DNA from 2 places in the Streptomyces sp. NPDC088745 genome. Region 1 is predicted to be linked to the other one. Evidence: predicted binding sites of a transcription regulator. Region 1 holds the regulator's gene; the other holds the start of a gene.
What was found. Region 1 encodes HspR, which represses chaperone genes until heat shock. Its sites were predicted from a motif close to TTGAGNNNNNNNNNCTCAA; they were not measured.

Region 1 (15,174 bases):
GCCGTTGCCCCGTGGGTCCCCGTGCCCGTAACCGGGGTTCTGCGGCCACTGCTGACCGCCGTACGGGGGGTGAGGCGGTGCCTGCTGCCCTCCGTACGGCTGCGCCTGCGGTTGTTGCCGCTGCGGTTGCTGCTGCGTGCGGTTGTCCCGGCCGCGTCCGATCCTGAATCCAGCCACGCCGACGAACGTACCCGCTCCGGATACGGCCGGGGACGGGCGGTGGCGAATACGGGGGCCTTTGCCGCCGAGCTGTGACATCCCCTAGGGGAACCCCGGGGGGTCCGCCGGAGGGGGTGGAGGGCGGCCGAGGGGGCGGCGGCCGGTGCGATCCGGGAGGGGACGCGGGACGTCGGGGACGGCGTACGCCCCTCGCGCAGCACAGAGCGGCCGGTTCCGTCGCTCGGGCGGAACCGGCCGCTCACACGGACGTACGGACTACTTCACCGGTTCGGGCTCCGGAGCGTCCGCCGGCTCGTCGGAGCCGGCCGGGTCGGCCGGCGTCCTGACCGATTCGAGCAGGAGCTGCGCCACGTCGACGACCGTCACGGACTCCTTGGCCTTGCCGTCGTTCTTCTTGCCGTTGACCGAGTCGGTCAGCATGACCAGGCAGAACGGGCAGGCCGTGGACACGATGTCCGGGTTGAGGGACAGCGCCTCGTCCACGCGCTCGTTGTTGATCCGCTTGCCGATCCGCTCCTCCATCCACATCCGCGCACCGCCGGCGCCGCAGCAGAAGCCGCGCTCCTTGTGGCGGTGCATCTCCTGCTGGCGCAGGCCGGGGACGGCGGACATGATCTCGCGCGGCGGCGTGTAGACCTTGTTGTGACGGCCCAGGTAGCAGGGGTCGTGGTACGTGATGAGGCCCTCGACCGGGGTCACCGGGGTCAGCTTGCCCTCGTCGATGAGGTGCTGGAGCAACTGGGTGTGGTGGATGACCTCGTAGTCGCCGCCGATCTGCGGGTACTCGTTGCCGATCGTGTTGAGGCAGTGCGGGCAGGTGGCGACGATCTTCTTGGCGGTGCGGGGCTTCTTGGAGTCCTCGGTCACCTTGCCGTCGTCGTCGTACTCCTCGCCGAAGGCCATGTTGAGGGCCATCACGTTCTCCTGGCCGAGCTGCTGGAAGAGCGGCTCGTTGCCCAGGCGGCGGGCGGAGTCACCGGTGCACTTCTCGTCGCCGCCCATGATCGCGAACTTCACGCCCGCCATGTGGAGGAGTTCCGCGAAGGCCTTGGTGGTCTTCTTCGCGCGGTCCTCCAGGGAGCCGGCGCAGCCCACCCAGTACAGGTACTCGACCTCGGTGAGGTCCTCGATGTCCTTGCCGACGACCGGCACCTCGAAGTCGAGCTCCTTGAGCCACTCCAGGCGCTGCTTCTTCGCCAGGCCCCAGGGGTTGCCCTTCTTCTCCAGGTTCTTGAGCATCGTGCCCGCCTCGGACGGGAACGCGCTCTCGATCATCACCTGGTAGCGGCGCATGTCGACGATGTGGTCGATGTGCTCGATGTCCACCGGGCACTGCTCGACGCAGGCGCCGCAGGTGGTGCAGGACCACAGGACGTCGGGGTCGATGACGCCGTTCTCCTCGGCGGTGCCGATCAGGGGGCGCTCGGCCTCCGCGAGGGCGGCGGCCGGCACGTCCTTCAGGGCCTCGGCCGAGGCCTTCTCCGTACCCTCCATGTCCTTGCCGCCGCCGGCCAGCAGGTACGGGGCCTTGGCGTGCGCGTGGTCGCGCAGGGACATGATCAGGAGCTTGGGGGAGAGCGGCTTGCCCGTGTTCCAGGCGGGGCACTGCGACTGGCAGCGGCCGCACTCGGTGCAGGTGGAGAAGTCGAGGATGCCCTTCCAGCTGAACTGCTCGACCTGGCTGACGCCGAAGACGGCGTCCTCCGCCGGGTCCTCCCAGTCGATCTCCTTGCCGCCCGTGGTCATCGGCAGCAGCGCGCCGAGCGCGACGTCGCCGTCGGCCCTGCGCTTGAAGAAGATGTTCGGGAAGGCCAGGAAGCGGTGCCAGGCGACACCCATGTCGGTCTTCAGCGCGACCGTGATCATCCAGATGAAGGACGTGGCGATCTTCAGGCCCGCGAAGAAGTACGTGAGCTGCTGGAGCGTGCCGAGGTCCATGCCCCGGAACCAGGCCAGCAGCGGGTACGAGAGGAAGAAGGACGCCTCGTAGCTGTCCACGTGGTGCTGGGCGCCTTCGAGGGCGTGCAGCGTGAAGATGCAGATGCCGACGATCAGGATGACGGACTCGACGAAGTACGCCTGGCCCGCGTTGGAGCCCGCGAAGCGGGACTTGCGGCCCGGCTTGTCCGCCTTGCTCAACTGGCGGATGACGATCAGCGCGAGGATGCCGAGGATCGTCATCGTGCCGATGAACTCCACGAACATGTTGTACGGAGCCCACGTGCCGATGACCGGCAGCATCCAGTCGGCCTGGAAGAGCTGGCCGACGGCGTTGACGATCGTCAGCAGCAGCGAGAAGAAGCCCACCGCCACGAACCAGTGCGCGACGCCGACGACGCCCCACTTGTTCATGCGGGTGTGGCCGAGGAACTCCTTGACCACGGTGACCGCGCGCTGCCACGGATAGTCGGTACGGGTGCCGGCGGGCACGGGCTGTCCGAGCCGTACGAAGCGATAGATCTGGACGATCGCACGGCCGAACAGCGCGGCGCCGACTGCCATGAGGACCAGCGACACGATGATCGCGGCGAGTTGCATTGGGGGGCTCCTCGGGCCTGCGAGGGTGGGTAAGGGGGGTGCCCGGGGCGGCTGCGGCACCGGGCTTCTTGATTACTAAGCGGTAACTTATCCAGTCGAGCTGAGATTACCCACTTATGCCGTCGCACAGTATCCAGCGAGCCGGTGATCTGTGTCGCTCAGGCGACCCTCAGTGAGGGAGGTCGCACCGGGGGTTTCCGGTCGGTGCCGTGCGCTTCCGTGCTTCCGCGCTTCGGGAAGGGCTGGGGCGGTCGGTGGGTGGTTGGTTCCAAGGCTGCCATTGGCCCCAAGGCCGGCAAATGCCGTGAACGTGCGTGCGGCGCGCCGGGCCGGAGCGCACCTGCCGTTGGATGTGCGACCGGGGCAGTGCCCGGCTGGACCGTTGTCCGTACGTCACGTCGGGAACCGCGTGAGCGCCCCGCGTCGGCTGTGGACGGGACCGGCCGTGGTGGTGCCGCCCGCGCGACAACCCCGCCCGTCCGGACCGTCCCGCGTCCGTCCCGGCCGGTCGGGCAGGGGGTGGCTCGATGAGCGGTGCGGATCGCGCTGGTGCACAACTTCTGCGGTTCCGGTGCGCCCGGCGGTGAGAACGAGGCCGCCCGCGACCAGGAGTGGGCCTTGCGCGCCGCCTGCACCCGCTGGGCGGATCTGCGCGAGGGTTCCTGCCGGGGCCCCCGGGCGGCGGGCGATCCGCTGCTCGCGCGGGCGGGCGCGCTCGTCGTGCTCTCCGAGCCGAGTCGCCGCGCGTACGGGAAGGCGGACGTCCCGGGCGGCCGGCTGCCGCTCGTACCGGACTTCGTAGTTGACGCGCGCCGGGTCAACTCCTCCACGGGAAGTGGGGTGTTGGGTGTGTGTGGGACGGTTCGGCGCGGAGGGGGAATGCCGGAGCTGCTGCGGCGGTGGCCCGAGGGCGAGCCGCTGGACGTGGTCGGTGACGGCGACCTGGCCGCCGAGTGCCGGGCGGCGGTCGGCCCCCCGGGGCCTCGGTGCGCTTCCTGGGCGCACTCGACCACGCGGGAGCTGCGCCACGGGCTGTCGTCCTGGCGCGGGCCGGTCTCTCCCGGCCGCTGCCCGGCGAACGCGCTGCCCGTGTACGCCGAGACGCTCGCGGCCGGACTGCCGGTGCTCGTCTTCGCCGGGTCCTCGGTGGCCGAGGCGGTGCGGGCCGAGGGCGTCGGCGCGGTCACCGGTGGGGCCGAGCCCACCGGGCCCGCGCTGCGGGTGGCCGCCGCCCGCCTCCCCGCCCTGCGCCCGGATGTTCGCCGAGCGGTACGCGGAGCCGGTGCGGGTGGCCCGGACTGCCGCGCCGTACGAGCGGGCCGGGGGTCCGCCGCCGAGGGGAGGACGCCGCAGCCGTGGCCGTGCGGGGGAGTCCGACCGGCCTCCCGGGCGGTCCTCGCCCGCTGCGGGCAGCCGTACGTCGTCGCTCCGGAGCGACCGGCGCGGGAGCTGGACGGGCGGAGGGCGCCGGGCGGCGTCAGCGCGCGCTGCGGGCGGTCAGCGCGGCGGGGACTGTGCGGGCCAGGATCGTCAGGTCCAGGCCGAGGCAGTGACGGTCGACGTACTCCAGGTCCAGCAGCACCATCTCGTTCCAGGGCAGGTCGGAGCGGCCGCTGACCTGCCACAGGCCGGTGATGCCCGGCCGCACCCCGAGCCGCCCCGGGGCCAGGCCCGTGCGGCCGGAGTCCGCCACCGGCAGCGGGCGCGGGCCCACCAGGGACATCTCACCGCGTACGACGTTGACGAGCTGCGGGAGTTCGTCGAGCGCGAAGCGGCGCAGGACACGGCCGACCGGGGTGACGCGCGGGTCGGCGCGCAGCGGGAGGAGGCGGCCTCCGTCGCCGTGGAGGACGGCGGGGCGGGCCCGGCCCGGGGCGGTCGAGGCGCGCGTCGTACGGAACTTCAGCAGCTCGAAGGGCTCGCCGCCCCGTCCCGCCCTGACCTGCCGGGAGAAGGCGCCGCCGGGGGAGGTGAACGCCACGGCGGCGGCGCAGGCCCCCAGCAGCGGGGCGAGAAGGAGGAGCAGGAGGAGGCTGCCGGTCAGATCGAATGCCCGTTTCGCGGACGGTGCCCGCATCGCCGCACCCTTTCGTGGGATCTTTGACCGGCTTAATGCGAATAGCCGGTTTTGTGGCAATGACTCTCCCACGATGAACTGCATCCGGTGCGGTCGACGCCACGCCCGTGTCACCCGGCCGGATCGAAGAGGCGCGGAGAGGTGTTGGTCGGCATGCGTGCCGTGGTGACTGGGGGAGCCGGGTTCATCGGCTCCCACCTGTGTGGACGGCTGCTCGACGCGGGTTGTGAGGGGGTCGGCTGCCCCGTCGGCTGCCTCCGCCACCCGCAGGAGACCCTGCGGGCCCGCTCCGACGGCACGCGGCACGCCCCGGGCCCGGCGACCGCGAAGGGCGCCCGTTCCGTCCTCGTCTCCACCTCCGGGAGTCACGGCGACACCCGGGCACGCCCCGAGTCCGGGACGTACCGGGGCGAGGTCGATCCGGCGGGCCCGCGTTCCCGCCACGAAGAGGCGAAACGTTTCGCCGGGGCCGCCGTGACGGCGTACCGCACGGTGTACGGCACGCATGCCGCCGGGACCGTACAGACCTTCGGCCCCCGGGCCCGCTCGCTGTGCTCCGTGGGCGAGCTGGTGGACGGTGTGCTGAAGACGGTCCGCCCGCAGGTCCGCGGGGCGGGCGACCCGGGCGGCCCGGACGAGCTGTCCGCGCTCGCACCCGCCGCTCCGGCCGCCCGGCCGGCCGGTTCGTCCGCCACGGCCGCGCACATCCCGTCGCCCGGCGACGGCCCGCGCCGCCGCCGACCCGGCATCGCGCCCGCCCGCACCGCGCCGGGCCGGCAGCCCGCGGTCTCCGTCGAGGAGGGACCGCGCCGCACGGACGACCGGTGCGCGGCGCACCGGGTTCCCGAGCTGATGCCGGTGGCCTGAGAGGGGGTGGCAGATATGCCGAAGGACGAGAGCACGCCCCGGGCCGCGGACGCGCGGGGGGACGGGAACGCGCCGGGGGCCCCGTCGCGGCGGGCCCGGTTCCGGGGCCGCCGCACGCTCCGGTTGGTCTGTGCCGGGCTGGCCCTCCTCCTCGGGCTGGCCGGGGTCGCGGGCTGGCTGGCGTACCGCAAGATCGACGGCAACATCAGGACCGACGAGGCGACCGCGGCCGCGCTCGCCGAGCACGGCGTCGACCGCCCGGCCCGGCACCCGGGCAGGGCGCGCAACATCCTGCTGCTCGGCTCCGACTGGCGCGAGGAGGCCGGCAGCGGGCGCAGCGACACGGTGATGCTGCTGCACCTGGCCGCCGACCGCAGACGCGCCGAAGTGCTGAGCGTGCCCCGGGACCTGCGGGTGGACGTGCCGAGCTGCCCGCGCGCGGACGGCAGTCACAGCCGGGCGCAGAACGCCCAGTTCAACTGGGCCTTCCAGTTCGGCGGGGCCGCCTGCACCATCCGTACGCTGGAGAAGCTGACCGGCATCCGGATCGACCACCACCTGATCGTCGACTTCCAGGGCTTCACCCGGATCGTCGACGCCGTGGGCGGCGTCGAGGTCGACCTCGAGAAACCGGAGCACGACCCCAACGTCGGCCTCGACCTCGACGCGGGCAGGCACCTGCTGAAGGGGCGGACCGCGCTCAGCTACGTCCGGGCCCGCAAGTACGTCGGCGACGGCAGCGACCTCAACCGGATCAGCCGTCAGCAGGACTTCGTGAACCGCCTCGTCGCCAAGATCCGCGGCAACGGCACCCTCTCCAACCCGGCCCGCCTCTACCCGGTGCTCGACGCCGCGACCGCCGCGCTGACCGCCGACTCCGGACTCGACTCGCTCGGCGAGCTGTACGAGGTCGCCGACAGCCTGCGCGCCCTGCCGCCGGGGGCGCTCACCTTCACCACCCTCCCGCACCACCAGGCCCAGGACCACTGGTACCGGCTCGACCTGGAACAGCCGGAGGCGCGGCGGGTGTTCGAGGCGGTGAGGAAGGACCAGCCGGTGCTCGCCGCACTGGAGAGGGCCCGCAGGGAACCCCCCGAGGAGAATCCCGAGCCGGAGTACGAGCCGGTCCACGACGCGTACGAGTGAGCACGGGCGCGGGCACGGGGGCCCGGGGGGAGGTCCTGACGTACGCCGTCGGGATGCGGGGGGAGGCGGTCCCGGTGACCCTGGACGGGGTGCGGTGAGTGAGCCGTGGGGTCTCGGGTAGGAGGCGCGGGGTGCCTGCGGGGGCCGGTGGGGCGCCCGCGTTCCTGGTCCGGCTGCACTTCTCACTTCTGCCGCAACGCGCTGACCTGCGTAAACGCGAGGCCGTTCGATCATTGCGAGTAAGGACCGCATAAGAGTTGAGTGGGGGCGACTCAGGTCTGTTGACGTGGGCGCGGGAGTGATGCATCCTTGAGCCAGATCCACTCAAGTACGTAACTGGAGGAATCCGAAATGGCACGTGCGGTCGGCATCGACCTGGGCACGACTAACTCCGTCGTCAGCGTTCTCGAAGGCGGCGAGCCCACCGTCATCACCAACGCCGAGGGCGCCAGGACCACGCCGTCCGTCGTCGCCTTCGCGAAGAACGGCGAGGTGCTCGTCGGCGAGGTGGCCAAGCGTCAGGCGGTCACCAACGTCGACAGGACGATCCGTTCGGTCAAGCGCCACATGGGCACGGACTGGAAGATCGACCTCGACGGCAAGTCCTTCAACCCGCAGCAGATGAGCGCCTTCATCCTGCAGAAGCTGAAGCGCGACGCCGAGTCCTACCTGGGCGAGAAGGTGACCGACGCGGTCATCACCGTCCCGGCGTACTTCAACGACTCCGAGCGCCAGGCGACGAAGGAGGCCGGTGAGATCGCGGGCCTCAACGTCCTGCGCATCGTCAACGAGCCGACCGCCGCCGCTCTCGCGTACGGCCTCGACAAGGACGACCAGACCATCCTGGTCTTCGACCTCGGTGGCGGCACGTTCGACGTCTCGCTGCTGGAGATCGGCGACGGCGTCGTCGAGGTGAAGGCCACCAACGGCGACAACCACCTCGGTGGTGACGACTGGGACCAGCGCGTCGTCGACTACCTGGTGAAGCAGTTCCAGGGCAACCACGGCGTGGACCTGGCCAAGGACAAGATGGCCCTGCAGCGTCTGCGCGAGGCCGCCGAGAAGGCGAAGATCGAGCTGTCCTCCTCCACGGAGACCTCGATCAACCTGCCGTACATCACGGCCTCCGCCGAGGGCCCGCTGCACCTGGACGAGAAGCTCACGCGTTCGCAGTTCCAGCAGCTCACCAGCGACCTGCTGGAGCGCTGCAAGACGCCGTTCCACAACGTCATCAAGGACGCGGGCATCGCCCTCTCCGAGATCGACCACGTGGTCCTCGTCGGCGGCTCGACCCGCATGCCGGCCGTGGCCGAGCTCGTCAAGGAGCTCACCGGCGGCCGCGAGGCCAACAAGGGCGTCAACCCGGACGAGGTCGTCGCCATCGGCGCCTCGCTCCAGGCGGGTGTCCTCAAGGGCGAGGTCAAGGACGTCCTGCTCCTCGACGTGACCCCGCTGTCCCTGGGCATCGAGACCAAGGGCGGCATCATGACCAAGCTCATCGAGCGGAACACCACGATTCCGACGAAGCGCTCCGAGATCTTCACCACGGCCGAGGACAACCAGCCGTCCGTGCAGATCCAGGTCTACCAGGGCGAGCGCGAGATCGCGGCGTACAACAAGAAGCTCGGCATGTTCGAGCTGACCGGTCTGCCGCCGGCCCCGCGCGGCGTGCCGCAGATCGAGGTCGCCTTCGACATCGACGCCAACGGCATCATGCACGTCGCCGCGAAGGACCTCGGCACCGGCAAGGAGCAGAAGATGACCGTCACCGGCGGCTCCTCGCTGCCGAAGGACGAGGTCAACCGGATGCGCGAGGAGGCCGAGCAGTACGCGGAGGAGGACCACAAGCGCCGCGAGGCCGCCGAGACCCGCAACCAGGCCGAGCAGCTCGTGTACCAGACGGAGAAGTTCCTCACCGACAACGCGGACAAGGTCCCGGGCGAGGTCAAGACCGAGGTCGAGACCGCCGTCACCGAGCTGAAGGAAAAGCTCAAGGGCGAGGACACCGCCGAGATCCGCACCGCCACCGAGAAGGTCGCCGCGGTCTCGCAGAAGCTCGGCCAGGCGATGTACGCCGACGCGGCCGCCCAGGGCGCCCCGGGCGCCGAGGGCGCCGCTCCGGGCGCCGGCCAGGCGCACGGTGACGACGACGTCGTCGACGCCGAGATCGTCGACGACGAGAAGGACAAGAAGGGCGGCGCTGCCTGATGACGGAGGAGACTCCGGGCTTCGAGGAGAAGCCCGACGTCTCTCCCGGCGCGGACGACGCCGAGCCGAAGGCCGCTGAGACCCCCTCCCCGGAGGAGGGCTCGGCGGCCCCGGCCGACGACGCGAACGCCGCGAAGGACGTCGCACTGACCGCCCAGCTGGACCAGGCCAAGATGGCGCTCGCCGAGCGCACGGCCGACCTCCAGCGACTCCAGGCGGAGTACCAGAACTACCGTCGCCGGGTGGAGCGGGACCGGGTCACGGTCAAGGAGATCGCCGCGGCGAACCTCCTGACCGAGCTGCTGCCGACGCTCGACGACATCGGCCGGGCCCGGGAGCACGGGGAACTGGTCGGCGGCTTCAAGTCCGTCGCCGAATCCCTGGAGACGGTGGCCGCGAAGATGGGCCTCCAGCAGTTCGGCAAGGAGGGCGAGCCCTTCGACCCGACCATCCACGAGGCCCTGATGCACAGCTACGCGCCGGACGTCACCGAGACGACCTGTGTGGCGATCCTGCAGCCGGGTTACCGGATCGGCGAGCGCACGATCCGGCCCGCACGGGTCGCGGTGGCCGAGCCCCAGCCGGGCGCGGCGGCCGACAAGTCGGAGGACTCCTCGGCGGGAGCCTCCTCCGACGACAAGAAGGAGAGCGGTGACCCCGAGAAGGGGTAGTGCCGCACTGCTGGATCCGAGAGGAGGGACGTCGGGGAAATGAGCACGAAGGACTTCGTCGAGAAGGACTACTACAAGGTTCTCGGCGTCCCCAAGGACGCCACCGAGGCCGAGATCAAGAAGGCGTACCGGAAGCTGGCCCGGGAGTTCCACCCCGACGCCAACAAGGGCAACGCCGAGGCCGAGGAGCGCTTCAAGGAGATCTCCGAGGCGAACGACGTCCTGGGCGACGCCAAGAAGCGCAAGGAGTACGACGAGGCACGCGCCCTCTTCGGCAACGGGGGCTTCGGCCCCCGCCCCGGGGCGGCGGGCGGCTCGTTCAACTTCGACCTGGGCGACCTCTTCGGCGGCGCGGCCGGCGGCACCCAGACGGGCGGCTTCGGCGGTGGCATAGGCGACGTGTTCGGCGGCCTCTTCAACCGGGGCGGCGCGGGCACCCGCACGCAGCCCCGGCGGGGCCAGGACATCGAGTCCGAGGTCACCCTCAGCTTCACCGAGGCCGTCGACGGCGCGACCGTCCCGCTGCGGATGTCCTCCCAGGCCCCCTGCAAGGCCTGTTCCGGCACCGGCGACAAGAACGGCACGCCCCGGGTGTGCCCGACCTGCGTCGGCACCGGCCAGGTCTCGCGGGGCGGCGGCGGGGGCTTCTCGCTCACCGACCCGTGCGTCGACTGCAAGGGCCGCGGCCTGATCGCCGAGACCCCCTGCGACATCTGCAAGGGCTCGGGCCGGGCCAAGTCCTCCCGCACGATGCAGGTGCGCATCCCCGCCGGTGTCACCGACGGGCAGCGCATCCGGCTGCGTGGCAAGGGCACCCCGGGCGAGCGCGGCGGACCGGCCGGCGACCTGTACGTCGTCGTGCACGTCGACGCCCACCCGGTGTTCGGCCGCAAGGGCGACAACCTCACCGTCACGGTGCCGGTCTCCTTCACGGAGGCGGCGCTCGGCGGCGAGGTGAAGGTGCCCACGCTCGGCGGGCCGCCGGTCACCCTCAAGCTGCCCGCCGGGACGCCCAACGGGCGCACCATGCGGGCCCGCGGCAAGGGCGCGGTCCGCAAGGACGGCACCCGCGGCGACCTCCTGGTCACCGTCGAGGTCGCCGTACCGACCGAACTGAACGACAAGGCCAGGGAAGCCCTGGAGAACTACCGTGAGGCCACCGCGGGCGACGACCCGAGGGCCGCACTGTTCCAGGACGCGAAGGGAGCGTAGGAGAGCGATGGACGGCCGACGACGGAACCCCTACGAGCTGACCGACGAGTCACCGGTGTACGTCATCTCGGTCGCCGCACAGCTCTCCGGCCTGCACCCGCAGACCCTGCGTCAGTACGACCGCCTCGGCCTGGTCTCCCCGGACCGCACGGCCGGGCGCGGCCGGCGCTACTCGGCCCGCGACATCGAACTGCTGCGCACGGTGCAGCAGTTGTCGCAGGACGAGGGCATCAACCTGGCCGGCATCAAGCGCATCATCGAGCTGGAGAACCAGGTCACGGCGCTCCAGTCCCGCGTCGCCGAGCTCTCGGCGGCGGTGGACGGCGCGGCCGCCGCCCTCCAGCAGCGCGAGGCCCAGGTGCACGCCTCGTACCGCCGCGACCTGGTGCCGTACCAGGACGTCCAGCAGACGAGCGCGCTGGTGGTGTGGCGGCCGAAGCGGCCGCAGGACTGAGACCGCGTCTAAAGGGGCCCGGGAGCGACCGCTCCCGGGCCCCTTTCGGCGTGCTCAGGGGATGAGCTCCGTGACCACGTCGACCAGGGTCATCCACATCGGCTGGCCGCCCGTGCCGTACGCCGCCGCGAGGGCGTAGCCGACGGAGGCGTCGGCGGGCCGGGGGGCGGCGTCCTCGCGCCACTCCACGAGGACCGTCGCGTCGCCGTCGGCGGTGAACTCGCCGAGGACGGTGCTGTCGCGGAGGAAGGCGCTGGTGCCGAGCGAGGCCGGGACCAGGCGGTAGCGCGTGCCCGCGTGGGTGGCGTCCACCTTGTACGTGGAGCGGCGGAGGCGGCCCCTGCCGGGGGCGATGCCGGCGGGGACGCCGTCCACGGTCAGGGCGAGGGCGGCGGCGTCGCGGGTGCCGATGCCGATGTGCGCGTCGGGCGCGTCGTCGCCCGGGACGCGGATCAGGACGGTACGGGGGAGTCCGGGGCCGGACACGGTGACGCGGGTGTGCGTCTCGACGGTGACGGTGACCGCGCCGAAGAGCGGGTCGTCCAGCGGCGGGCGGGACGGCGCGGGGGGCTCGGTGAGGTCGAGGGGGGCGGGGGCGGGGTCGGTCATGCCGTGGCCTTCGGGAGGGGGACTGGCTGGCTCACCTCTGGAGACCGTGGCGCGGGGCGGGGGGTTGCGCGCCGCGGGGGACTTCCGACGGGTCAGGGGTCGAGAATGCCCGACGTGGCGATGAGGTACCCGAGTTGCGCCCGGTTGGTGGTGCCGCCGAGGGAGGCGGCGAGCTTGGCGATGTGGGCGCGGCAGGTGCGGATGTTGAGGCCGAGGCGGTGCGCGATGGCCTCGTCCACGAGGCCGTCGACGAGGAGGCGGGCGATGGAGCGGCGGATGTCGGCCGCGTCGGCGGGAAGCGGGTCGTCCAGGGGGACGGCCTGTCGCCAGAAGTGGTCGAAGGCGGCGGTGAGGAAGGTGATGAGGGTGGGGTCCCGGAGTTCCAGGGCGCTGGTGGTGTCGGGACCGGCGGGGATGTACGCGACCGTGCGGTCGAAGATCATCAGGCGGGGGACGAGTTCTTCGAGGGTGCGGATTTCCAGGTGGATGCCGGAGAGGCGGTCGCGGTAGGCGTGCAGGCCGTAGCTGTGGCGGGCGGTGTGCTGGTAGAGGGAGCGCATGCGGATGCGGCGCCGGCCGAAGAGTTTGGACCGTTCCAGCGCCTGGGTGAGGTGGGTCTCGGACCGGGCGCCACCCGGCTGGAGCGTGCGTACCTCTGTGCTGCATTCCGCCGAAGCCACGTCAAGGGCGGCGTTGATGCACTCGAGTCCTTCCAGGACGGTGATCGCCGGGAGCAAGGCTGTTCCGTTCGGGGGAGGGGCGCAGGTGGGGTCAGGGGTCGAGGATGTTCGACTTTGCTATCAGATAGCCGAGCTGGGCGCGGCTCCCACTGCCCAGGGACGCGGCGAGTTTGGCGATGTGGGCGCGGCAGGTGCGGACGTTCATGCCGAGCCGGCGGGCGATGGCCTCGTCCACGTACCCCTCGATGAGGAGTTTGGCGATGGAGCGCTGGACTCCGGAGATGCCTTCGGGGGTGGGGTCGTACGCGACGGGTTCCAGCAGGGGCACCGCGTGGTTCCAGAACTGTTCGAAGACCTGCGTGAGGTAGGCGACGAGCGCGGGTTGTCGGATCTCGAGCGCCACGTGGCGGTCGTCGTTGACGGGGATGTACGCGACGGAACGGTCGAAGATCATCAGACGGTCGACCAGCTCTTCCAGGGTCCGTATCTCCACCTGGCCCTGGGCCATCCGCTCGGCGTACGCGAGGGTGCCCTGGCTGTGCCGGACGGTGTGCTGGTAGAGCGTGCGCATCGCGACGCCGCGGTCGACGAGCGGCTGGCCTCGTTTCAGGGCCTGTTCCAGGATGTTCTCGCGACGGCCGCCTCCGGGCTGGATCGTCAGGACTTCCTTCTGGCACTGGGCGGCCGAGACGTCGAGCGTGTCGTTGATGCGCTTGAGGCCTTCGAGAACCGTGATGGAATGTGTGGTCGCGGAGACCTGCGCGCTGATGGCCATGAACGGCTCGAATGCGTCGGCGAGTTGGGCCGTCAACAGCCTGCGGTCCTGCATTTCCTTCTCTATGGGGTGCAGGAGTTGGCCCAGTGCGGCCGACGGTGGAACCGGAAGAAGCCAGTTGGCGTCGTCAGGGTCGGGGTGGACCAGGGCGAAATCCATGAGGCAGGGCGCGGGTTGCACCTCGCTGCGCGCTATGCGGCCGGTGCGCAGGGCGATGGCGTAAAGCTGCGCTCCGGGTTCGCACAGTTCACTGACACTGTGCGGATGTACCGATTTCTTACCCTCTTCACGCATATGCCCACCCCCCAGGGTCCTGAACGTACAGGAACATGATGCATCGGCCCAGTGGTGTTGACGTGCCTGGATGGGCCATCGTCTTCATCACGGGGTCGAGGAAGCCATCAAGTAAGGACGAAGCCGACTATGCGTAAGAAAATGCTTCGCTCTGTGCTTGTCGCCGCTACTACTGCGGGACTTGTGCTCGGCGTGGGTGCTGGCGTGAGCGGTGCTGTCGCATCGCCCGAGGACCTCGGTCGGGGTGCCGTGCAGATGTCAGAGCCGGACCTGGGCTGGGGCCTGGCCGCAGGCGGAGGAAACTCCCCCAGCTCCGTCAAGACCGACCTGGGCTGGGGCTGACATGCCGTCGGACGACCCCGCCTTCAGACGCGAAGTGGCCCGCGTCATGCGCGGCGGCTGGCACCTCGTCGATCTCGTCTCCGCGCTCCCCGAGCCCGGTGACTCGCTGATGGTGACCCTCTTCGGCGATCCGATCCTGGTCGTCCGCGAGAGGGACGAGGAAGTCCGTGCCTACCGGTGTCTGCGCCGACCCCGGGGCGCCCCACAGCCCATCCGGTGCGAAGTCCGCTACGGCAACATCTTCGTGAACCTCGAGAAGGCCGACCACCAGCTCTACGAGACGGAGGGCGCCCCGCGCGCCACCCCCCGCTCCGTCGCGCGCACGGCCTCCTCCCGGTCCGCCCAGCGGGCCACCGCAGCCACCCCCCGCAGTGCCTGACGCGATTCCCCCGTCGCAGTAGATCGCCCAGGCGCTTCCCCCACACAGCGGCGTCCTCGTGAACCTGAACACGAGGGCGCCGCTGTGCTGCGTGCGTCCGGCCCCGCCTACGCGTTGCCCAGGCCCCGGGTCACCGTGATCTCCAGGACGACCCGCTCCGGGTTCTCCCGCGGCTGCCGCCCGTAGCGCTCCGTGTACCGGCGTTCCGCGTCCGCGACCTCGTCGGCGGAGTCGCGCACCCGGGCCACGCCCTCCAGGGTCGACCACTTCGCGCCCGCCACCTGGCACACCGCCACCGGGGCGCCCGCCTCGCCCGCCGCCCGCACGTGGACCGCCTTGCGGCTGCCGCGTGAGCAGATCACCCGGGCGACGCCCTGTTCGGGGTCGTACGTCACCCCTACCGGCACCACGTGTGGCGTGCCGTCCCGACGGAGGGTAGTGAGGGTGCAGAGGTGGTACTCGCTCCAGAAGGCGCGGAACGACGGGGTCGGGTCGTGCAGGTCGATGGCCATGCAGCGCACAGTAACCCCCGGCCCGGCCACGCATCGTAAAGCTGAGTGGAATAGACTCAACTTTGTGCACGTTGGATGAGTCATGGAGGTCGTGCCGCGAGGCACGTGCAAGGCGGCTTGCCGATGCCGTGAGGGCGTACAGGAGGAGAGTGCAGACGTGGAAGCCGAGCTGACCAACAGGAGCCGGGACGCGATCAACGCGGCCACCGACCGGGCCGTGACCGACGGCC
Region 2 (15,174 bases), on a different contig from region 1:
CCGGGGAGGGAGGCGTGCAACATCCACCCCGCCACCCGAACGAGTGAACAACACTCGGGAGTTGGCAAACAACTCCGGTCACGGTCCGTCAGGCGGCACTCCCGTGCGCCGGTTGGAAGTTCGGTGCGGGCTTTGGCAGGATGCGCCCCCACAGCTTCCCGGAATGGATCATTCCGGCCCAATTGCCACAGGGCGCCCGGCTGGTATGGGCCATTTCGGACCCACGGACGGCGGCCCGGCGCCGTCCGGCAGACTGGCCGCCATGCGCATCGATCTCTCCACCGCCGCCGGCGCCCCCGAACGCCCCAACGAGGACTGGGCATCCGTGGCGCTGCCTGCGGGCGGAGCGGGCGGAGCGGCGGGCGGCAGCGGGGTGGTCGTCGTCCTGGACGGGGTGACGCCGCCACCGAGCGAAACGGGTTGCGTGCACTCGGTGCCGTGGTTCACCGCGCGACTGGGCGGCTCCCTGATCGAATTGTCCGGTTCCCGCCCGGAATTGCCCCTGTGTGACGTCCTCGCCGGGGCCATCGCCCGCACGGCGGACGCCCACCGCGCCACCTGTGACCTTTCTCACGTGCGGACGCCTCAGGCGACGGTGGTCGTGGTGCGTTGGGGGGCGGACCGGGTGGAGCACCTGGTCCTCTCCGACTCGGTGCTGCTCCTGGAGTCCCCGGCCGGGGAGGTCCGGGCGGTGCTGGACGACCGTCTGGACCGCGTCCCGCGCGAGGCGCTGCGCTCCCACGTGGCGACGGACGCGTACCGCAACGCGGAGGGCGGCTTCTTCACAGCGGCGGCGGACCCCTCGGTGGCGGCCAGGGCGGTGACGGGCTCCTCGCCCAGGGACTCGGTGCGTTCGCTCGCGGCGCTGACGGACGGGGCGTCCCGCTGGGTGGACCTGTTCGGGGCGGGGTCCTGGGCGGACTGCCTGTCCGTGCTCCGCAAGGAGGGCGCGGACGCGCTGATCGCACGCGTACGGGAACGGGAGCTCTCCTCGGCGGCGCCGGCCCGCGGCAAACGCCACGACGACGCGACCGTCGCCTTCGCCGAGCTCTAGAACCCGGGGGCCGGGAGCGGCGGCCCCGGCGGAACAGCGGCCCCCGCCCTACTCCCCCGCCCGCGTGTTGAGCTGGTGCAGCAGCCGCGCCAGCTCCGCCACCTCCCGCCGGTCCCACGAGGCCAGTTTCTGGACGTAACTCGCCCGCCGCGCGTCCCGCACCCGCCGGAACCGCTCCCGGCCCTCGGGCGTGAGCAGGATCAGCGAGGCCCGTCCGTCCGCGGGGTCGGGCTCGCGGACCACCAGCCCCAGCTCCTCCAGGGCCCGCAGTTGCCGGCTCATCGTCGCCTTCCCGACTCCGAACCACGCCGCCAGCTCCGTCGCCCGCTGCCGGTCCGCCTCGTCCAGCCGTACGAGCAGCCCGTACGCCGCGGGTTCCAGCTCGGGGTGGACCTCCCGGGCCATGTCCCCCGACGAGGCCCGCGCCCGGCGCAGGAAGAGCGCCAGCTCCCGCTCCAGCGCGAGGAATTCCTGATCCACCCGTACGTTCCCTTCGTCGGCCACACCGTCGTCGCAGTTCAGCCAGTATTTCGCAGAAGGGGGCAGCGGAAGGACCCCCGGCGCACGGGCGCCGGGGGTCCGGTTCACTGGGCCGGGCGGTCACACCCGGGGGTCGTGCCCGGGAAGCGGTCCCGGGTCACGCGGGGCAGCCGGTCAGCAGCGTCCCGCCGGGCGGTCCCGCACCACCAGGTCCGTGTTGCTGGTCGTGCCGTCGATCCACACCACGCGCCTGCCGGTGTCGGCCGACGCGTAGGACTGGTCGCCGCGGTTGCAGGAGACGCGCTCGCCGGCCCGGACGCCCGCGGCGTCGAACTGCCACAGCTTGGGCAGCGTCTCGTTGCGGTACTGCGTGTCGGGCAGTGCGGCGGTGACCGTCACGGCCTCCTCGGAGGCGGTCAGGTCCGAGGCGAACAGCCCCTTGCCGCCCGCCTCCGGGCTGAGGTCGATCAGCTTGGTGCCGTCGAGGTTGGCACGGCGCACGGCCGTCCGGCCGCCGTCCGTGGCGTTCTCGTCGACCAGCCAGGAGACGTGCGTCGTGGACAGACCGGTCTGGCCCAGACTCTCCACGGTCCCCGTCTGCGGCAGGATGCTCGTCCTGCCGGTCCTGGTGTCGAGGAGCTCGACGTCCAGCTTGTACTCGCCGGCCACCGGCCACAGCTTGGCGTAGGCGACCTTGCCGTTCTTCACGGCGGGCAGCGCCGAGCTGAGGTGGTAGCGGCCGCCGTCGACGTACGCCTGCTGGCCCGTCTTCAGGTTCTTGTACGCGGCGTGGCGTCCGCCGAAGGGGTCGTTCTCCTCCCAGACGGCCAGGTCGCCGTCGACGCGCAGGCCCTGGAGCCCGGTGGTGGAGGACCACACCTTCTTGATCGGGCCGCCCGCGACCGGACGCAGCAGGACGTCGATGCTGTCGGTGCCGAAGGCCGCCCAGACGACGTTCTTGCCGTCGGTCGCCGGGTAGACGTGAAAGCGGCCGTCGTTCGGGCTGACCAGCTTGGGCGAGCCCTTGCCGTCGGTGCGTCCCGTGTAGACGGAGTACGGCTCGGAGCCGTCGTCGTTCGACTTGGAGACGGCGTACTGGCCGCCGCCCGCGCCCGCCCCGCTGCCCGCGGTGTTGAGCTTGCCGAGCAGCGTGTCGCTGTCCATGCCCAGCGCGTCCTCCCAGCCCGGGACGATGCCGTGGGCGTTGAAGGAACGCGTGATGACCTTCTGGTCCTTCGCCGAGGCCTTCAGGTCCTTCGCGGCCGCGAGGACCGCGTTGCGGCCCTCGGTGAAGCCGTCCAGGGGGGTCAGGTACTCGGCGAGCGCCTTGTGGACGATGCGGTCGGCGAGGTCCTTGTCGATGTCCTGGCGGATGTCCCACAGGGCGCCGGAGAAGATCGTCGAGTTGAGGTGCACACCGCCGTTGTCCACGCCGTAGGAGACGCCGAGGAAGTCCTTGGAGGTGGTGCGGCCGTCGTTGAGGTCGCGCAGCGCGCACTCGCCCTTGGGCAGGGTGCGGCAGAGGTCCTCGCCGAGGAGGCCCGAGTCCGGGTCGTCCATCGAGGTGCCGGAGGTGTCGGTGTCGATGGCGTTGCCGAAGTAGTCGGCGATGCCCTCGTTCAGCGCGCCGGACTGGCCGACGTACACCAGGTTGGCGGTGTTCTCGACGACGCCGTGCGTCATCTCGTGGCCGACCACGTCGACGTCGGAGGCCAGCGGCCTGTACTCGTCGTCGCCGACGCCGTAGACCATCTTCGTGCCGTCCCAGAAGGCGTTGACCCACGGCTGGCCGCCGTTCGTCACGCCCACCAGGGAGTTGATGGCCATGCCGCGGCCGTCGAGGCTGTCGCGGCCGTGCTTGCCCTTGTAGTAGTCGTAGACCTGGGTGGCGGCCCACTGGGCGTCGACGGCGCCCGCGTCGGTGGCCTCCTTGCCGAAGTCCTGGACCGGCGAGCCGAACACCTTGATGCCCGAGGGCCACTTGCCGGCCGCGTCGTTCGCCTCCACGCCGCGGGCGTCCCAGGTGGAGATCGGGTTCTTGGAGCCGTCCCGCATGCGGACGTAGTCGCTGAGCGTGTACTCCTTGCGCGACGCGTCGTGGTACAGGTTCAGGTCGACCTTGGTGCCGTCGGTCTTGACGCCGGTGCCGGTGGCGTCGGCGGGACCGAACGCCTTCTCGCCGGCGGCCTTCGCGGCGGCGCCCTTCGGGGCCGCGCCCTTGGCCTGCTGGGTGCCGAAGGTCTTGATCGAGCTGTACTGGAGGACCGGGAAGCCCGCCCTGGCGTCGATGTAGACCTGGCGCAGCACGGCTTCGCCGGTCACCGGGTCGTTGCCCTTGACGGTGACCTGGCGGGTCAGCACGCCCTTGCCCTGCGGGAGGACGACGAGTCTGCCCGCGGTGCCGGTGAGGGCGCCGGCGGCGGCGGTCTTCTCGCCCTTCGTCTGCGGCGTGTCCTTCCTGCCGAGGTTCTTGCCGCTCAGCTCCCGGGTCACGGCGGCCACCGCGCGCTGCACGGCGGTCTTCTCGGAGACCGTGGCGGCGGTGCCGGTGGCGAGCTCGGTGAAGTACTTGCCGGAGGTGCCGACGACGTTGCGCTTGCCGCCCTTGTTCTCCATGCGGACGACGTACTGGCCGCCGAGGACGTCGAGGCCCTTGTACTTCTGCTGGAGGCGTACGGTCTCGGTGCCGCCCTCGGCCCGGGCGGAGACCGCCTTCAGGTCGCCCTCGGGGTTCGTGATGCGGTAGCGGCTCTTCTTCTCGGCGAGGTGCCCGACGGCGGCGTCGGCGGCGCTGCCGGTGGCCTTCGCGGGCTCGTTGATGCCGTCGACCAGGGCCGGGGTCGCGGTGTCCGTTCCCGGGATCACCTCGGCGGCCGGGGCCGCCGGGGCGGCCTGGGCGGCGGGCACGACGCCCGCGAGCAGGGCGGCCGCGGTGAACGCCGCGGCGACCCCCTTGGATATTCCGGCACTTGTGATGCCGGGTCTTGCTGCACGCACTCGGGTCCTGTGCTGCACGCTTCCCCTCCCACGGTACGGACGAGCTTCGAACGGTCCGGGCACCGCCATGCAAGTCGCCGTGCGCTCAACTCGGCAATGTTTCCCGTGTGTTCAGATGTGGACACGCACACTTGTGTGCATGGTGTGTCCACGAAAGAATTCGGCCCATGATCGAGGGGGAAGAACTGCACAGCCTCGGCCTGGGGGAGGTCGAGGGACGCGTCTACGCGGCCCTGCTGAGGGAACGGGCCCATTCCACCGTTGAGTTGGCGAACCTGCTGGACCTTCCGTACTTCCGGATCGACGAGGCACTGACCAGCCTCGAAGGCTCCGGGTTCGCGGTCCGCGGGGCCGACGGGGCACCCCGCCCCGCCGCACCGGCCGCCGCCATCCGCACACTCATCCATCGCCGTCAAGCGGAACTCCACATCCGGTCAGCGGAGCTGGAGCAACTGATGATGTCCGCGGACCGGATAGCGGGACGCCTCACGGCGGGCTCGCCGGGCGCCTCCGAGGGCGGCATCGAGGTCATCACCGGACAGCGGCAGATCGGGGAGCGCGCGGAGTCGCTGCTCGCCTCGGCCGAGCAGGAGGTGGTGATCCTGGACCGGCCGCCGTACGCGAAGGCCGACGTCGGCCGTCCCGGGCGGCCGCCCGCCCTGGACATCGAGGCCCTGCTCGACCGGGGCGTCTCGGTGCGGGCCGTCATCGACCGGGAGGGCCTGGGGTTTCCGGGCCGGATGCGGTCCCTGACGGCGCTGGCGGCGCGGGGACTGCGGGCCCGGGTCACCTCGGGGGTGCCGACCAAGCTGATCGGCGTCGACCGCCGGATCACCCTCCTGCCGCCCTCGGAGTCGGCGGACCCGCGGGCCTCGGCGCTGGTCGTGGGGGACTCGTTGTTGCGCAACGCGCTGCTGCCGCTGTTCGAGACGGTGTGGGACCGTTCGATCCCGTTGGGCAGCAGCGGGGCGGCGGCGGCCTCGGACGCCGTCTCCCGTCAGCAGCGGGAGCTGCTGGGCCTGTTGGCGGCCGGGCTCAAGGACGAGGCGATAGCCCGGCGGCTCGGGGTACATGTCCACACCGCGCGTCGGCGCATCACCCGGCTGCTGGAGGCCCTGGACGCGGAGACCCGTTTCCAGGCCGGCGCCCAGGCCGCCACCCGCGGCTGGCTGGCCTGAGCGGGGCGAGGGCGGCCTGGACGAGGGGCGGGAGCCGCACCGACGGCGGCGGCCGGGGTTTCCGCTTCCCCGGCTTTCCCGGCTTCCCCGGCCCCCGGGCCACGGCCTGGAGGTCGCCACCGTCCCGTACGGCGGTTTCCGGCGCTGATACGGGCGCAGGGGCCGTACGGGAGCGACTCCCGTACGGCCCCTCCGCGGTGGGACCGCGTCAGGCGGCGACCGGCGCCGCCACCTGTGCGGGGGCCAGCGCGATCTCCAGCACCTGGCGGACGTCCGTCACCGGGTGGACCTCCAGCTTCTCCAGGATCTCGGCGGGCACGTCGTCCAGGTCGGGCTCGTTCCGCTTGGGGATGACGACCGTGGTGGTGCCCGCCCGGTGCGCGGCGAGGAGCTTCTGCTTCAGGCCGCCGATGGGCAGGACGCGCCCGGTCAGGGACACCTCGCCGGTCATGGCCACGTCCGTGCGGACCAGCCGGCCGGAGAGGAGGGAGGCGAGGGCCGTGGTCATCGTGATGCCCGCGCTCGGGCCGTCCTTGGGGACCGCGCCCGCCGGGAAGTGGATGTGCACGCCACGGTCCTTGAGGTCGCCGACGGGGAGTTCCAGTTCCGCGCCGTGCGAGCGCAGGAAGGAGAGGGCGATCTGCGCGGACTCCTTCATCACGTCGCCGAGCTGACCGGTGAGGGTCAGCCCGGAGCCGCCCGTCTCGGCGTCGGCGAGGGACGCCTCCACGAAGAGAACGTCGCCGCCCGCGCCGGTGACGGCGAGACCGGTGGCCACGCCGGGGACGGCGGTGCGCCGCTCGGCCGGGTCCTGGGCGGACTCCGGCACGTGGTGCGGGCGGCCGATCAGGTCGCGCAGGTGGGAGGAGTCGATCGTGAACGGCAGCTCGCGGTCGCCCAGTTCGTGCTGGGCGGCCACCTTGCGCAGCAGGCGGGAGATGGAACGCTCCAGGTTCCGCACGCCGGCCTCCCGGGTGTACTCGCCCGCCAGCTTGCGCAGGGCGGACTCGTCGAGGGTCACCTCGCCCGGCTCCAGGCCGGCCCGGTCGAGCTGGCGCGGCAGCAGGTGGTCGCGGGCGATGACGACCTTCTCGTCCTCGGTGTAGCCGTCGAGGCGGACCAGTTCCATCCGGTCGAGGAGGGCCTCGGGGATGGCTTCCAGCACGTTGGCGGTGGCGAGGAAGACGACGTCGGAGAGGTCGAGCTCGACCTCCAGGTAGTGGTCGCGGAAGGTGTGGTTCTGGGCGGGGTCCAGGACCTCCAGCAGGGCCGCGGCCGGGTCGCCGCGGAAGTCGGAGCCGACCTTGTCGATCTCGTCGAGGAGGACGACGGGGTTCATCGACCCGGCCTCCTTGACGGCGCGGACGATGCGGCCGGGCAGGGCCCCGACGTACGTACGGCGGTGACCGCGGATCTCCGCCTCGTCGCGTACGCCGCCGAGCGCGACCCGGACGAACTTGCGGCCCATGGCGTGGGCGACGCTCTCGCCGAGCGAGGTCTTTCCGACACCGGGCGGGCCCACCAGGGCGAGCACGGCGCCGCCGCGGCGGCCGCCCACCACGCCGAGCCCGCGGTCCGCGCGCCGCTTGCGCACGGCCAGGTACTCGGTGATGCGCTCCTTCACGTCGTCCAGGCCCGCGTGCTCCGCGTCGAGGATCTCGCGGGCGCCGCGGATGTCGTACTGGTCCTCCGTGTGCTCGTTCCAGGGGAGCTCCAGGACCGTGTCCAGCCAGGTGCGGATCCAGGAGCCCTCCGGGGACTGGTCGCTGGAGCGCTCCAGCTTCTCGACCTCCTTGAGGGCGGCCTCGCGCACCTTCTCCGGCAGGTCGGCGGCCTCCACCCGGGCCCGGTAGTCGTCGGACTCCTCGCCCTCGGCCTCGCCGTTCAGCTCGCGGAGTTCCTTGCGCACGGCATCGAGCTGCTTGCGGAGCAGGAACTCGCGCTGCTGCTTGTCGACGCCCTCCTGGACGTCCTTCGCGATGGTCTCGGCGACGTCCTGCTCGGCGAGGTGCTCGCTGAGGGCGGTCAGGGCCAGGCGCAGGCGGGCCACCGGGTCGGCGGTCTCCAGCAGCTCCACCTTCTGGGCGGTGGTCAGGAAGGGCGAGTACCCGGAGTTGTCGGCGAGGGCCGAGACGCCCTCGATCTGCTGCACGCGGTCCACGACCTGCCAGGCGCCGCGCTTCTTCAGCCAGGTCGTCGCGAGGGCCTTGTACTCCTTGACCAGCTCGGCGACGGAACCCGGCAGCGGGTCGGGGTCGGACGCGTCGATCCGGGACCCCTCCACCCACAGGGCCGCTCCCGGCCCGGTCGTGCCCGCGCCGATCTTGACGCGGCCCCGGGCCCGGATGAGCGCGCCGGGGTCGCCGTCGGACAGCCGGCCGACCTGCTCGACGGTGCCGAGGACGCCGGTCCCCGCGTACGTGCCGTCGATGCGCGGAACAAGAAGCACCTCGGGCTTGCTGCCACCGGTACGAACGGCGGCCTGTGCCGCTTCGACCGCCGCGCGCACCTCGGTGTCGGACAGGTCCAGCGGCACCACCATCCCGGGCAGCACGACCTCGTCGTCGAGCGGCAGCACGGGCAGGGTGAGCGGTGTGGACGTCGATGCCATGATCTCCCCTTGGGCAGTGAAGTTGAGCTATGTGGACTCAATGCTCTGGAGCGTCCCAGTGTTCCCCAACCCGTGTTCGCTCTGAGCGATCAGCGATCGACGAGGAGGGAGCCACCGGTCGGTCCGGCGCCGCTGAAGCCGGGAGCCGGTCGCGACGACGCGGGCAGGCGCGGGCAGGCGCGGGCAGGGGAACGCGCGGCGGGGCCTCCGCGTCAGACGGACGACAGCGGCACACGGCCCACGACACGACGGGAACACCATGCGAAGCACACGTTCCGGGCGATCGGCGGCGGCGCTCACGGCGGCCGCCCTCTGCGGCACCCTGTTGCTGACGGGGTGCGACGGCGCGGGCGAGCCCCCGGCCGCGGACACGCCCGCACCGGCGGCGACCGCCACGGGCGCACCCGCCACCTCCACGCCCACCGCCGGCGCGCCCGCCACGGCCGCACCCACCGCCACCCCGCCCCCCGCTCCCCCGGCGACCGGTGACCCCGCGCCGTCCGCCTCCGTGCCCGCGACGGCCCCGCAGGGCGAGCGGCTCGTGGCCGCCACCGTCAGCGGCGGCTTCGACGGCCGGCACCGCAGCGTCCTGGTGAACGGTGACGGCGGCTACACCGTCCTCGACCGCACCAAGCCCCCGAAGTCCGGCCGGATGGGCGCGCAGGAGCTGGCCGAGCTCAAGGACGCGCTCGCTGACGCGGACTTCGCGGAACTGCCGCGCGTCTCGAAGGCCGACCCGCCGGTCATGGACGGCATCACCACCACCGTGATCCACCGGGGCCACGAGGTGACGACGGACGGCATGAAGAAGCTGCCGGAGCTGGACCGCGTGATCGCGGCCCTGCCCGGCCTCGGCTGACCCCGGTTCAGCGGTGGCCGCGGACGACGGTCAGCGGTGGCCGCAGACGATCTCCGTCACGCGCGCGACCGTCGACAGGTCCCCCAGTACGTTCTTGGTGACGGCCCAGGCCGTGCCGCTCGCCCGGTCCGCGCCCGCCCAGCTGCCGCCCGCGCCCGCCATGCCGAACACGTGCGGGTCGGGCCCGGAGCCCTGGTCGGGCAGGCCGAGCGCGTACCCGAGCGCCCAGGACGACTCGTTACCCATCAACCGGTCGGTTCCGCTCGCGGCGAGCGCGGTCGCCTCGCGGGTGCGGTCCGGCGACAGCAGCCGTACGCCGTCGACCTCCCCGAGCACGGCCGCGTACACGCGCGCGATCGCCCGGGCGGAGGTCTTGGCGCCCGCCGGAAGGTCGGCGGCCAGGATGTCGGCCCGGTTGCCGAACGCGGCGCTCGGGAAGAGGTGCTTGGGGGCGGCCTTGAACATGGGGAGGTCGTCCGGGAGCGCGTCGAGGTCGAAGGTCTCGGCGCGGGAGGGGTCCTCCTCGAGCCGCGCCGCCCGCCCCTGCTCGGACTCCGGCATCCCCAGGTACAGCTCGTCGGCGATGCCGAGCGGGCCGGTGAGTTCGGTGCGCAGGACGTCGGAGAGGTCGCGGCCGGTGGCCCGGCGGACGATCTCACCGACCAGGAAGCCGAAGGTGAAGGCGTGGTAGCCGACCGCCGTCCCCGGCTCCCACCAGGGCTCGGCGTCCGCGAGGGCGGCGCACATGGCGTCCCAGTCGCAGAGCTCGGCGTGGGTGGTGGCGGAGGGGATGCCGGGCACGCCGGCGGAGTGGCTGAGGGCGTGCCGTACCGTCACCCGCTCCTTGCCGTGCGCGGCGAACTCGGGCCACAGGTCGGCGACGGGCGTGTCGTACGAGAGGAGTCCTCGCTCGGCGCACACGTGCGCGAGGGTCGCGGTGGCGCCCTTCCCGATCGAGAAGTTGTAGAAGGGGGTGTCGTGGCGGACCTCGCGCCCGGTCGCCGGGTCGGCGATTCCGGCGGCGACGTCCGCGACCGGCTCGCCGTGCCGGTACACGGCGATCTGCAGGCCGCGCTCGGCCCCGCTCTCCACCAGTTCGTCGGCGGTGTCCTGTAGCTGCTGGTGCAAGTCGGCGGCGCTCATGACCGTCCCCTCCGTAGCTCCGTGCAAAAGCACGAACGTACGAAGGGGACGAGGCCGCCGGCCACCGAATTTCCCGGCTCAGAGGTACGAGGGCGCGGCCCGGGCCGCCTTCCAGCGCCGTACGACGGGCCAGCCGGCCAGCCCCAGGCACAGGGCCAGCGGGTGCCCGAGGGCGGTCAGCGGATCGACGTACGCGATCAGGTCCTGGAGGAGTACGAGCGCCACCGCGCCCAGCAGCCCCCAGCGCAGCCACGCCAGGCGGAGCACCCCGGCGAGCGCGCCCACGCAGGCCAGCAGCCCGAAGCTGATGCCGAAGTCCAGGCGGTGCAGGGAGGTCTCGGGCAGGTGCCCGGCCCAGACGGCGACGCCGACCGGGATCTCGGTGGCGAGCGAGGCCACCACGTGCCCGAAGGCGAAGACGGCGGCGGTCCGCAGCCCGCCGATGCGCCGTTCCAGGGCGGTGAGGATCACCAGGAACCCGAGGGCGTACGGGGACGCCAGCCCGCCGGCGACCCACAGGGCGCTGCCGACGAGGGCGACGACGGGGGTGTGGGTGAGGTGGGCGACGTCGGTGCTGGACGCCCTGAGCAGGGCGCCGACGGTCGCCGGGTCGCCGAGCTGGGCGTAGAGGGAGGTCGCGACCAGGACGAGCGCGTAACCGAAGGTGAAGGGGGTGCCGGTGGGGGTGGGCAGGAGGTGCCACAGGTGCCAGCGCCGGTCGGGGACGGGGGGCTGGACCCGTGCCCGCGGGTCTGCGGCCGCCGGCTCCGGGGAGCTTTCGGGGGCGTGCGTCTGAGGGTCTTGGGGCAGGTGCTTCCGCGGAGCTTCGGGTGCGGGCATCTGCGGAGCTTCGGGCAGGCGTACGGGCGAACCTTCGGGCAGGCGTACGGACGAACCTTCGGGCAGGCGTACCTGCGGGTCTTCGGGAGCGTGCCGGGCCCGCGTCCGCTGTCCGGGCACGGCGTTCAACGCCGCGGCGGCCTCGCCGTCCGCGTCGTTCCGGTCCTGTTCCGGCCTCTGCCCCTGCTTCTTCTGCTCTGGCTGCTGCTGCCCCTGCGGCTTCCGCCCGGGCGGTGTCGTGCTGGTGCGGTGCACTGCGTGAGGCCCCATTCCCCCGGGCGCCGCGCGCTGGGGCGGGCGGCCGGAATCGTCAAGCCACGCCCGTGTCCCTCGGCCGCGTCTTTCGCGTTCGCTTGCTGCGGTGGTGCTGTCGCTGGTGTTTCTGCCCCTCCTCGACGAGGACAACGCTCACCCTCCGCCCGAATCTCCCGTTCCGTCTATGGCACACCTCACACCTGTGCGTACTGGGGCAACCTTCACAGGTTCGCAGACGTCCGGCACCCTCCGGCGCACCGCCCGGCGGACACCGTGAACCGATCGGGCGACGCCGAGCGATAGAGGGGACGTGAGACTGTTGCGCCCCTCCGGGGAACCCCGGGCCGAGGACGGCACCGACGACGACGGCGCGTTGCTGCGCGCGATCGCCCGCGGCGACGCCGCCGCGCTCGGCACGCTGCACGACCGGCACGCGGGCTGGCTGCACGCACGGCTGACCCGGCGCTGCCCCGACCCGGAAACGGTGCGGGACGTCCTCCAGGACACCTTCGTCACCGTCTGGCAGTCCGCCGCGTCGCACCGGGGCGGCGAGGCGGGCGGCTGGCTGTGGGTGATCGCGGCCCGCCGCCTGGTGGACGCGCAGCGGATACGCACCCGGGCCGACCGCGCCGTACCGGCCGCCGGGACCGCCGCCCCCTCCGCCGCCCCCTCCGCCGAGGAACACGTGCTGACGGGGCTGGAGTTCGGCGACGTGGGCGCGGCCCTGGACCGGATCCCGCCGGAGCTGCGCGAGGTCCTGCGGGCCACGGTCGTCGACGGCCTCACCACCCGCGAGGCCGCCCGCCTGCTGGGCATACCGGAGGGCACGGTCAAGACCCGCGCCCTGCGCGCCCGCCGGGAACTGAGAGCCGCCCTGGCCCGGCTCACCACCGAATCGGACCCGCTGGGAGGAACGGCATGACCCCCGCCCGAAGCCGGCACGTCACCCCGGCCGCGGCCGCCCAGTACGCGGCGGGCACGACCCCGGACGCGGACGCCTGGTCGCTGGAGCAGCACGTCGAAACCTGCGGCCAGTGCGCGGCCCGGGTGTCGCGGGCGGTACGTTCCGGAACCGCGGGCCCCCAACTGGCGCGGCAGCGCGCACACCTGCTGCACCTGGCGGGCACTCCTCAGCCCCCCGCTCCCGCTCTCGCCCCCACTCCCGCTCTGCGCACCCACCGCCTCCTGTGGGCGCTCGGGCCCGCCCTGAGGCTCGGGTGGGTGGTGAGCGTGCTGGCCGTCGCGCTCGGAGCCGTACTGCTCGCGTTCGGGGCGGGCCAGACGGCGGCGCGGCCGCTGCTGCTGGCCGTGGCCCCGGTCGTACCACTGGCCGGGGTGGCCCTCTCGCACGGCAGGCGCACCGATCCCCTGCACGAGCTGCACGCCTCCATGCCGGGCGGCAACCTGCGGCTGCTGCTCCATCGGACGGCCTGCGCACTGGGCCTGAGCATTCCGGTGCTGACCGCGGCGGGAGCGGTCCTGCCGCCCGTGGAGGGTGTGCCGGGGGCGGCCGCCTGGCTGCTGCCGGGGCTGGCGCTGACCCTGGGCGCGCTGGCGCTCGGCAGCTGGATCGGGTGCCGGAGGGCGTCGGCTGCAGTCGGCAGCGGGTGGGCGCTGGCCGTGACGGCCCCGGCGGCCGGTGAGAGCGGGCCACTGCTCCACATCACGCCTTACCTCGACACCCCCGCACCACAGGTGAGTTGGGCCGTCGCCGCAGTCGCGTGCGCGGTGCTGCTCCTCCTGCGACGTACCCACTTCGACCGGATGGAGCGCGTGTGAGCAGCGACGAAGGCAGCGGCGCGAGGGTGGCGGGGCTGACCGTGCGGCACCGGCGGACGCCGGCGCTGGACGCCGTGGACCTGGACTTCGGCCCCGGTGTGCACGGGCTGCTCGGCCCCAACGGCGCGGGCAAGACCTCCCTGCTCCGGGTGCTGGCGACGGTCGCCGCGCCGACCGCGGGCACGGTGACGCTGCTGGGCCACGACATCGCGGGGCACCGGGCGCGGACGCAGGCCCGGCGCCGGCTCGGCTACCTCCCGCAGGAGTTCGGCCACTACCCGGGATTCACCGTGCGGGAGTTCGTCGCGTACGTGGCGTGGCTCAAGGAGATGCCCGCCGCTTCGGTGCCGGGGGCGGTGGAACGGGCGGTGGAGCGGGTCGGGCTGGCGGACCGGATCGACGCGAAGATGAAGTCCCTCTCCGGCGGCATGATCCGCCGGGTCGGCACGGCCCAGGCCCTGGTCAACGAACCGTCCCTGCTGCTCCTGGACGAGCCGACCGCCGGTCTCGACCCGGAGCAGCGCTTCGAATTCAGAGCACTGCTCCGCGAGGTGAGCACTGCTTCCACCGTCATCGTCTCGACCCACCTGGTGGAGGACGTGGCCGCGGCCTGCACGGCGGTCACCCTCCTGGACGCCGGCCGCGTCGCCTACCGGGGGACGCCGGACGAGCTGAGCGCGCTCGGCGACGAGAGCCGCCCCGGCCGGGGAGCGGAGCCCCTCGGCGACAACCCCGTCGAACGCGGCTACACGACCGTGCTGCGAGCCCACCGCCTGGAGGCCCGCCGATGAGCCTGCGCCCACAGACCGCCACCCCACCCCCGGAGTCGCTCCGATGACGAGCACGCTCACCCCGTCGGCCTTCCCGCCCCGGCGTCCGGCCTCCCCACTGCGCACCGAGCTCCGCCGGGGTCTCGCCCCGTGGTCCGGACTCGCCGTCGCCGGGGCGGCACTCCTCGTGATGGCTGCCGGCAGCGCCGAGTGGCAGGGCAGTTGGGCGGAGACGCAGTCCCTCCTGCGCAGCGTCGCCGCCGCCGTCGCCGCGCCGCTCGCGGTGGCCGCCGGGTGCCTGCAGGGCGGGCGCGAGCGCCGGCTGCGCACCGGCGCGCTGCTGGCCTCAGCCTCCCGCGGGCGCGCTGCGCGGACCGCGGTCGCGGCCGCCCCGGTGATGCTGTGGACGGCCGCCGGGTACACGCTGGCGCACGCCGTCTCCCTCCTCGCCTGCCTGCCGTACGCGCACCACGGGCGGCCCGCCGTCACGCATGTCGCGGCCGACGCGGTGCTCGTCGCGGCGGCCACCGGCCTGGGCTTCGTCGCGGGACGGCTCTCGCCGTGGCGGCCGACCGCGCCGGTGCTCGCCCTGTGCGCCTATGCCGTACTGGTACTCCCCCAGCACGCCGAGTCCTCCGGCCTGCGCTTCCTGAGCCCGGCCCTGCGCGGCGACCACCCCCAGGCGTCCCCCGTCTGGTGGCAGGCCCCCGCCGACATCCTGTGGACCGGCGGTCTGGCCGCGACCGCGCTGGTCGCCCACGCCGCCCGCCGCAAGTACCTCGCCCTCGCCCCGCTGGCCGTGGCCGTCGCGGCGGGCACGCTGATCACGCAGAACGGCGAACGCATGTGGCAGCAGGGCCCCCCGCCCGCGGCGACGGCCTGCACCTCGCTCGCGGGCAGGCAGATCTGCGTGGCGGAGAAGGACCGGAGCCTCCTCCCGGAGGTCGCCGCAGCACTGCGCACCCCCTTCGGCAAGGTCGAGGACCTCCCGGGGCTTCCGACCCGCTACACGGCCGGCACCACCGGGCCGCCCCCCGGCGAGGGCCGGCTCTTCCCCCTCCAACTCGGCTGGTCGGTGACCCGCGGCGAGATCACCGACCCCGGCGAGTACGCCCATGGAACGCTCCTCCCCAGCCTCGGCGCGCCGGCCGGCTGCGCCACCGGCAGGGCCCCGGCCGCCGACCGCACCCGTTATGAAGCGGCCCGGG

Region 2: the regulator HspR is predicted to act here: its motif matches at 8,343-8,361, upstream of lon (endopeptidase La).

Annotation. Positions count from the first base shown of each region.
Region 1 is NZ_JBIVLB010000001.1:594,764-609,937, reverse strand. Features, by position in the region: gene ACIP93_RS02785 (Yip1 family protein) at 1-177, opposite strand, end outside; gene ACIP93_RS02780 ((Fe-S)-binding protein) at 436-2,718, opposite strand; gene ACIP93_RS02775 (sugar transferase) at 4,196-4,795, opposite strand; gene ACIP93_RS02770 (NAD-dependent epimerase/dehydratase family protein) at 4,949-5,662, shown strand; gene ACIP93_RS02765 (LCP family protein) at 5,678-6,808, shown strand; gene dnaK (molecular chaperone DnaK) at 7,160-9,016, shown strand; gene grpE (nucleotide exchange factor GrpE) at 9,016-9,687, shown strand; gene dnaJ (molecular chaperone DnaJ) at 9,727-10,899, shown strand; gene ACIP93_RS02745 (heat shock protein transcriptional repressor HspR) at 10,907-11,353, shown strand; gene ACIP93_RS02740 (hypothetical protein) at 11,408-11,962, opposite strand; gene ACIP93_RS02735 (helix-turn-helix transcriptional regulator) at 12,055-12,699, opposite strand; gene ACIP93_RS02730 (helix-turn-helix transcriptional regulator) at 12,734-13,576, opposite strand; gene ACIP93_RS02725 ((2Fe-2S)-binding protein) at 14,055-14,432, shown strand; gene ACIP93_RS02720 (TIGR03618 family F420-dependent PPOX class oxidoreductase) at 14,540-14,944, opposite strand; gene clpB (ATP-dependent chaperone ClpB) at 15,102-15,174, shown strand, end outside.
Region 2 is NZ_JBIVLB010000002.1:176,018-191,191, forward strand. Features, by position in the region: gene ACIP93_RS05390 (hypothetical protein) at 263-1,054, shown strand; gene ACIP93_RS05395 (MarR family transcriptional regulator) at 1,103-1,534, opposite strand; gene ACIP93_RS05400 (M4 family metallopeptidase) at 1,709-4,600, opposite strand; gene ACIP93_RS05405 (helix-turn-helix domain-containing protein) at 4,699-5,709, shown strand; gene lon (endopeptidase La) at 5,918-8,320, opposite strand; gene ACIP93_RS05415 (hypothetical protein) at 8,580-9,179, shown strand; gene ACIP93_RS05420 (serine hydrolase domain-containing protein) at 9,210-10,322, opposite strand; gene ACIP93_RS05425 (rhomboid-like protein) at 10,401-11,417, opposite strand; gene ACIP93_RS05430 (RNA polymerase sigma factor) at 11,728-12,339, shown strand; gene ACIP93_RS05435 (zf-HC2 domain-containing protein) at 12,336-13,196, shown strand; gene ACIP93_RS05440 (ABC transporter ATP-binding protein) at 13,193-13,987, shown strand; gene ACIP93_RS05445 (hypothetical protein) at 14,031-15,174, shown strand, end outside.